2 linked regions of the Solidesulfovibrio fructosivorans JJ] genome follow. The protein of the gene in region 1 interacts with the protein of each later gene in a pairwise test. Links are inferred from orthologs where the notes say so. Each region holds a gene or a part of one and is shown on either strand. Other genes may lie near its edges.

The links.
Region 2: the proteins of DESFRDRAFT_RS01650 (region 1) and ftsA interact in binary tests that used the Escherichia coli proteins (3 or more experiments, as listed by UniProt). The link is inferred for Solidesulfovibrio fructosivorans JJ] from one-to-one orthologs.

What each region holds. Positions count from the first base shown.
Region 1 is NZ_AECZ01000002.1:28,240-31,428, forward strand. The notes cover bases 115-2,987. They hold DESFRDRAFT_RS01650 (rod shape-determining protein), read left to right. Parts: upstream 115-967; coding sequence 968-2,008; downstream 2,009-2,987. Other genes in these bases: DESFRDRAFT_RS01645 (TIGR01212 family radical SAM protein), read right to left, coding at 115-860; mreC (rod shape-determining protein MreC), read left to right, coding at 2,175-2,987. Outside these bases: more of DESFRDRAFT_RS01645, read right to left, coding at 1-114; more of mreC, read left to right, coding at 2,988-3,104; DESFRDRAFT_RS01660 (hypothetical protein), read left to right, coding at 3,101-3,189. UniProt on the Escherichia coli protein: Forms membrane-associated dynamic filaments that are essential for cell shape determination. Acts by regulating cell wall synthesis and cell elongation, and thus cell shape.
Region 2 is NZ_AECZ01000005.1:131,512-134,644, reverse strand. Bases 83-2,899 are described here. They hold ftsA (cell division protein FtsA), read right to left. Parts: upstream 2,196-2,899; coding sequence 969-2,195; downstream 83-968. Other genes in these bases: DESFRDRAFT_RS05150 (cell division protein FtsQ/DivIB), read right to left, coding at 2,411-2,899; ftsZ (cell division protein FtsZ), read right to left, coding at 83-910. In the rest of the region: more of ftsZ, read right to left, coding at 1-82; more of DESFRDRAFT_RS05150, read right to left, coding at 2,900-3,133. UniProt on the Escherichia coli protein: Essential cell division protein that assists in the assembly of the Z ring. May serve as the principal membrane anchor for the Z ring.

The sequences.
Region 1 (3,189 bases):
GCGGCGGCGATGGCCTCGCGCACCCCGCGCTTGTCCGCCGCCCAGGCCGGGGCGACGAGTTCCCCGGGCGCGGGGTCGGCGTTTAAGCGTTCGACCACGATGTCCGGCCGCAGCCGGGCGATGGCCTCGGCGACCGCCGCGACGTATGTCTCGCGTCCAGGCGGGACGTAGCCCCCGGCGGCGAAAAGTTCCGCCAGGGACGAGCCGGCGACGACCAGCGTGTTGTGGAATTTCACCCCGGTGACGGGAAGATCATTAATAAAGGAAACGGCGGCCCAAAAATCCGCGTTCGATTCCCCGGGCAGGCCGGCCATGAGATGGGCCGTGACGCGAAGTCCGGCTTCGGCCGTCCCCCTTGCCGCCAGGGCGAAGGCGGCCGCGTCGTGGCCCCGGTTGATGCGCGTAAGCGTCGCGTCGCGAACGGATTGCAGCCCCAGGTCCAGGCAGACGTAGGGAAGGGGCACGGCGGCGAGCAGGGCGGTTTTTTCCGCGTCCAGGCAGTCCGGCCGCGTGCCCAGGCAAAGCCCGCAGACGCCGGGCAGGGCGATAAGCTCCCCAAGAAGCCCCTCCAGCCGCGAGGCCGGGCCGTAGGTGTTGGAAAAGGACTGGAGATAGGCGATAAGCGCCTCGCCGCGTCCCCGGGCCGGCGCAGTGAGCTTGTCCCATTGCGCCCGGAGCCCGAAGCCTTTATGGTACAGTCCCGTTCCCGACCCGGTGGCGTTGCAAAAAAGGCACCCCGCGCGGGAAAGCGCGCCGTCTCGATTGGGGCAGGCGCTGCCCGCATCGAGCGGTATTTTTTTTGCCCGGCGGCCGAAAATCCGCCGAAAGGCCTGGGAAAGGGTATTGTAACGCTGGGTCATGGCCGGTCGCCGGGACGGGAAATCAACCGTTGACAACGCGGTGCGAATCGGCAAACACAACGCGTTTACGAGATCACGAGAGCCGAGTTTGCGGCAAGCGAGGCGCTATGTCCAGGATTTTGGATCGCATATTGGGCCTGTTCTCCAACGATCTGGCCATCGACTTGGGAACGGCCAACACGTTGGTGTTCGTCAAGGGCAAAGGCATCGTTTTGTCCGAGCCGTCGGTTGTGGCGGTGAAAAAGGATCCTCGCGGCGGCAACAAGGTGCTTTCCGTCGGCCTCGAGGCCAAACGCATGCTCGGCCGCACCCCGGGCAACATCGTGGCCATCCGGCCCATGAAGGACGGCGTCATCGCCGACTTCGAGGTGACCGAGGCCATGTTGCGCCACTTCATCTCCAAGGTGCACAATTCCAGACGGCTCGTGCGGCCGCGCATCATCATCTGCGTGCCGACGGGCATCACCCAGGTGGAAAAGCGCGCCGTCAAGGAATCGGCCCAAAGCGCCGGCGCCCGCGAGGTCTACCTCATCGAGGAGCCCATGGCCGCCGCCATCGGCGCCAACCTGCCCATCACCGAGCCGACCTCCAACATGGTGGTCGACATCGGCGGCGGCACCACCGAAGTCGCCGTGATTTCCCTTTCCGGCGTGGTGTATTCGAAATCCGTGCGCGTGGGCGGCGACAAGATGGACGAAGCCATCATGCAGTACGTCAAGCGCAAATATAACATGCTCATCGGCGAATCCACGGCCGAACAGATCAAGATCCAGGTCGGCTCCGCCCACCACTCCACCAGCTCCGGCGAGATGGAGGTCAAGGGCCGCGACCTGGTCACGGGCATTCCCCAGAACATCACCATCACTTCCGAGGAAGTGCAGAAGTCCATCTCCGAACAGGTGGAGAGCATCGTGCAGGCCGTGCGCATCGCCCTGGAACAGACGCCTCCGGAACTGGCCGCCGACATCGTGGACCGGGGCATCGTCCTGACCGGCGGCGGGGCGCTCTTGCGCGGCCTCGACCAGCTCCTGCGCGAGGAGACTTCCCTTCCCATCACCGTCGTCGAGGACCCCCTTTCGACGGTTGTCCTCGGGTCCGGCAGGGCCCTCGACAACCTGAACGTGCTGAAGGAGGTCACGATAGATTAAACCGTCCCCCCAGCGGATCGCGATTGGCCTGCTCATCGTCCTTTTTCTCTATCTGGGCCTTTTTACCTGGAACATCCGGACAGGCTACGTCGACACGCTGGCGAGCCATACCGGATTGGAATTCGCCAGGTGGGTCCTGGCTCCGGGAAAATGGGTTCATGGGCAGGTGGCGTCGTTTTGGACCCGCTACCTGTATTTCGTGGGCATCCGGCAGCAAAACGAAGAGCTGCGTCAGGAGCTTGCGGCCGCGAAAGACGAGCTGTCCAGGCTTCGCGAGAACGCCTCGGAAGTGGAGCGCCTGCACCGGCTGTTGTCCATGACTCCGCCCGGCGATTGGACGCGCCAGGGGGCGCGCGTCATTTCCCATCGCCTGGGGCCCAACGCCGCCCTGGAAACGTTTCTCATCGACAAGGGCAGCGCCTCGGGCGTGACCACCAATACCCCCGTCGTCTCTCCGGACGGGGTGGTGGGACGCGTGCTGCGCTATTCTCCGAGCGCGGCCACGGTGCTGCTCATCACCGACCCCAACAGCCGCATCCCCGTGCTTTCCCAAGCCAACCGCACCCAGGGCATCCTCAAGGGCGAGGGCCCCGGCCACGAGCTGATCCTCGAGTACGTGCCCCAGGGCGCGCCCATCGAGGAAGGGGAGGTCCTGGTCACTTCGGGCCTGGAGGAGATTTTCCCCAAGGGCATGCCCGTGGCCAGGGTGACGTCCGTGGGGCGCTACGGGGCTTCGCTTTTCCAGCTTATCCACGCCGCGCCGCTGTTCGATCCGTTGCGCCTTGAGGAAGTGGCCCTGCTGTTCCGGACGTCCGCCGCGGGCCAGCCCGGCTCCGTCGCCGCGGACAAGGCGGCCCGCTATCCCAAGTCCCCGGCGGCCATCGCCCCGGCCACGCGTCCCGGCGACGGGCAAAAGCCGGCCGACGTGCCCAAGACGCCAGCCGCGGCCGCGCGCCAGGAAGGCGTCGCCCCCGCTTCCGCGCCCCAGGCGGTCAAGGCCGCCCCCGCCGACGGACAAAAGCACGAGACCGCCCCCGCCGACAGGGGCGAGCGCAAAAAACGCCGGAAGCCGCCCCGGCACGCGACAGGCCAATGAACCTGGGCCGCATCGTTTTCTGGGCGCTTTTCACCGTCAGCGGGGTCTGGCTCGAAAACGCCATCCCCGGGGTGGACTTTCTGGC
Region 2 (3,133 bases), on another replicon or contig:
TGGCGTCGGGATCGAAGACCGTGCCGAAGAAGACCTTGGCGTCCTCGTGGACGGCCTCGGTGATGGTGGAAGCGGCTTCGTCCACTTCCTCGATGGTCAGGTCCGGACCGCAGGTGATGTTCATGAGCACGCCGCGCGCGCCGTCGATGGTGACGTCTTCGAGCAGCGGGCTCGTGATGGCCTTGAGCGCCGCCTCGCGGGCGCGGGATTCGCCGCGCGCCGTGCCGAAGCCCATCATGGCCAAGCCCATTTCGCTCATGACGGCCTTGACGTCGGCGAAGTCGAGGTTGATCAGGCCGGGGACCATGATGAGGTCGGAAATGCCCTTGACCGCGAAATAGAGGATTTCGTCGGCCTTTTTGAGCATCTCGATGAAGGTGGCTTTTTTCGAAGCCAGCGACAGCAGGCGGTCGTTGGGGATGGTGATGATGGAGTCCACCACGTCCCGAAGCGCCTGCACGCCTTTCTCGGCCGAGAGCAGACGTTTCTTGCCTTCGAAATAAAACGGTTTGGTCACGACGGCGACGGTGAGCGCGCCGGCCTCCTTGGCCACCTGGGCCACGACCGGGGCCGCGCCGGTGCCGGTGCCGCCGCCCATGCCGGCGGTGACGAAGACCATGTCGCAATCGCCGATGGCCTCGCGGATGGCGTCGATGCTTTCCAGCGCCGCGTCACGGCCGACGTCGGGGTTGGCGCCGGCGCCAAGGCCCTTGGTCAGCTTTTCGCCCAGCTGGATGCGGTACTCCGCCTGGGACTTCTGCAGCGCCTGGATGTCGGTGTTGGCCGTGATGAAGGTCACGCCGGACATGGCCGAGCAGATCATGTTCTCGACGGCGTTTCCACCGCCGCCGCCGCATCCGACGACCTTGATACGGGCGTTCGAGCCTTGTTCGAGTTCCAAGTATTCCATATCGATCTCCCCTAGCGAACTCCCTGGTTATCCCCCAGAATTTCTTGCGTGGACGCGCCTACTTTACGTCCACGAACCATTTCCGCATCCTCCCCAGAATGCGGTTGAACACATTTTCGTCACGAATGCGGAAGCGCTGTTCCACGCCTTCCTTTTCCGCGCCGTACATGAGGAGCCCCACCGCCGTGGCGTACATGGGGCTGTTGACCACGTCCTTCAGGCCCCCGACCTTGTCGGGATAGCCGATACGCGTGGGCAGGTTGAAGATCTGTTCCCCAAGCTCCTGGATGCCTTCGATCAGCGCCGTGCCGCCGGTCAGGACCACGCCCGCGCCGACCTGGCTCTTCATGCCCGAGCGGATGAGCTCCTGGTCCACCAGGGCCAGCATCTCCTCCACGCGGGGCTCGCAGATTTCGGCCAATACCTGTCGCGAAAGCCGGCGGGGCTCCCTCCCCCCGACGCTCATGACTTCGATGACCTCGTCCTTGGGCACCATCTCGGCCAGGGCGCAGCCGTACTTGATCTTGATCTTCTCGGCCGAGGCCATGGGCGTGCGCAGGCCGAAGGCGATGTCGTTGGTCAGGTTGGTGCCGCCAAGGGCCAGCACGGCGGTGTGCTTGATGGAATCGCTGGCGAAGATGGCCAGGTCCGTGGTGCCGCCGCCAAGGTCGACCAGGGCGACGCCGATTTCGCGCTCCTCGTTGGTGAGGACCGCCTTGGACGAGGCCAGGGACTCGAGCACGATGTCCGAAACGTCGAGGCCGGCCCGGTGGCACGAGCGGATGATGTTCTGGGCGCTGGTGACGGCCCCGGTGACGATGTGCACCCGCACTTCCAGGCGCACGCCGGCCATGCCGAGCGGATCGGCGATGCCGCGCTGGTCGTCGACGATAAATTCCTGCGGCAGGATGTGGATGACCTCCCGGTCCAGCGGGATGGCCACGGCCTTGGCCGCGTCTATGACCCGTTCAATATCCCGGGGACCGACTTCACCGCCCTTGACGGCGATGACCCCGTGACTGTTGAACCCCTTGATGCGACTGCCGGCGATGCCGGCGTAAACCGAGCGGATTTCGCAACCCGCCATGAGTTCGGCCTCTTCCAGGGCCTTTTTGATGGACTGTACGGTCTGCTCGATATTGACCACCACGCCCTTGCGCAGCCCTGTGGACGGGCTCGTGCCGATACCCACCACATCCACGCCTTCGGGCGAGAGTTCGCCGACGACCACACAAATCTTGGTGGTGCCGATATCGAGCCCGACAATAAGTTCCGACCTGGCCATAAACCGCTCCCTGAACGTTTCCTTTCCTGACGTCGGCATGCCCAGAGGCTTTCTACGTCAAAAGCTCTTCAATTTCATGTCCAAAATCGCCTCTGACGCAATTTGGATTCCAACGCCGGAGTTGCCCGCCCCGCGCGCTCCTCATGCCGCATCCTCAAAACCGATTCGGCATGATTCCTTAAGAAATACAGCAGCATCTCCTAAGGGAGGCTCCCCTAGCCTTGCGGCGCATCCCCCGAATTGCCGCGTTTTTCCACCCAGACCTTGTCTCCCTCGGCCGTGATCTGTCCGACAGAGCCCAGCTCCCCCCGCCGGCGCAAGTCGGTCCAAACCAGATTCATCCGGGAAAGATTGCGGTCCCATTGCTTGGAACCCAGGCACAGAAGAATCCCCGGGTCCAACAAACGAATTTCCAGTCCCCTGCCCCAGCTCAGGCGCAACCAGGCGATCTGCCCGAAGTCGAACGGCACCTGATGCTCGGCCACGGCGTGGCGCAGGTCGGCCAGAAGCGGCAGATGCTTCTCCATACCGGCTTCGACCTCGATCTGGGGCAACGAAACGAATTGCCCCGGCTCAACCTTGTCGATGATGCGTCCACCTTCGTCGGCGTAATAGAGCGTTCCTTGATACTGCACAAGATAGGAAGGGCTTTTTTCCTTCACATCCACCAGAATCGTGCCGGGTAGCACCCGTTTCACACTCACGGCGTCGATCCAGGGCTCCCGGACCAGATCGGTCCGCATCCTGTCCATGGACAGCGACAGCACATTGACACCGGGGGTGAGCCCGGCCACATCGCGGATATGCTCCTCGGACAGGCGCGAACAACCAGTGACGGAGACGTGCTGCAGGGCGAAGTAGTTGACCGTGGTCAGCCAGCGGTAGCCGGCAAGCAGGCCGACGCTCACGGCCAAAACCAGCACCGCCATGACGGCCAT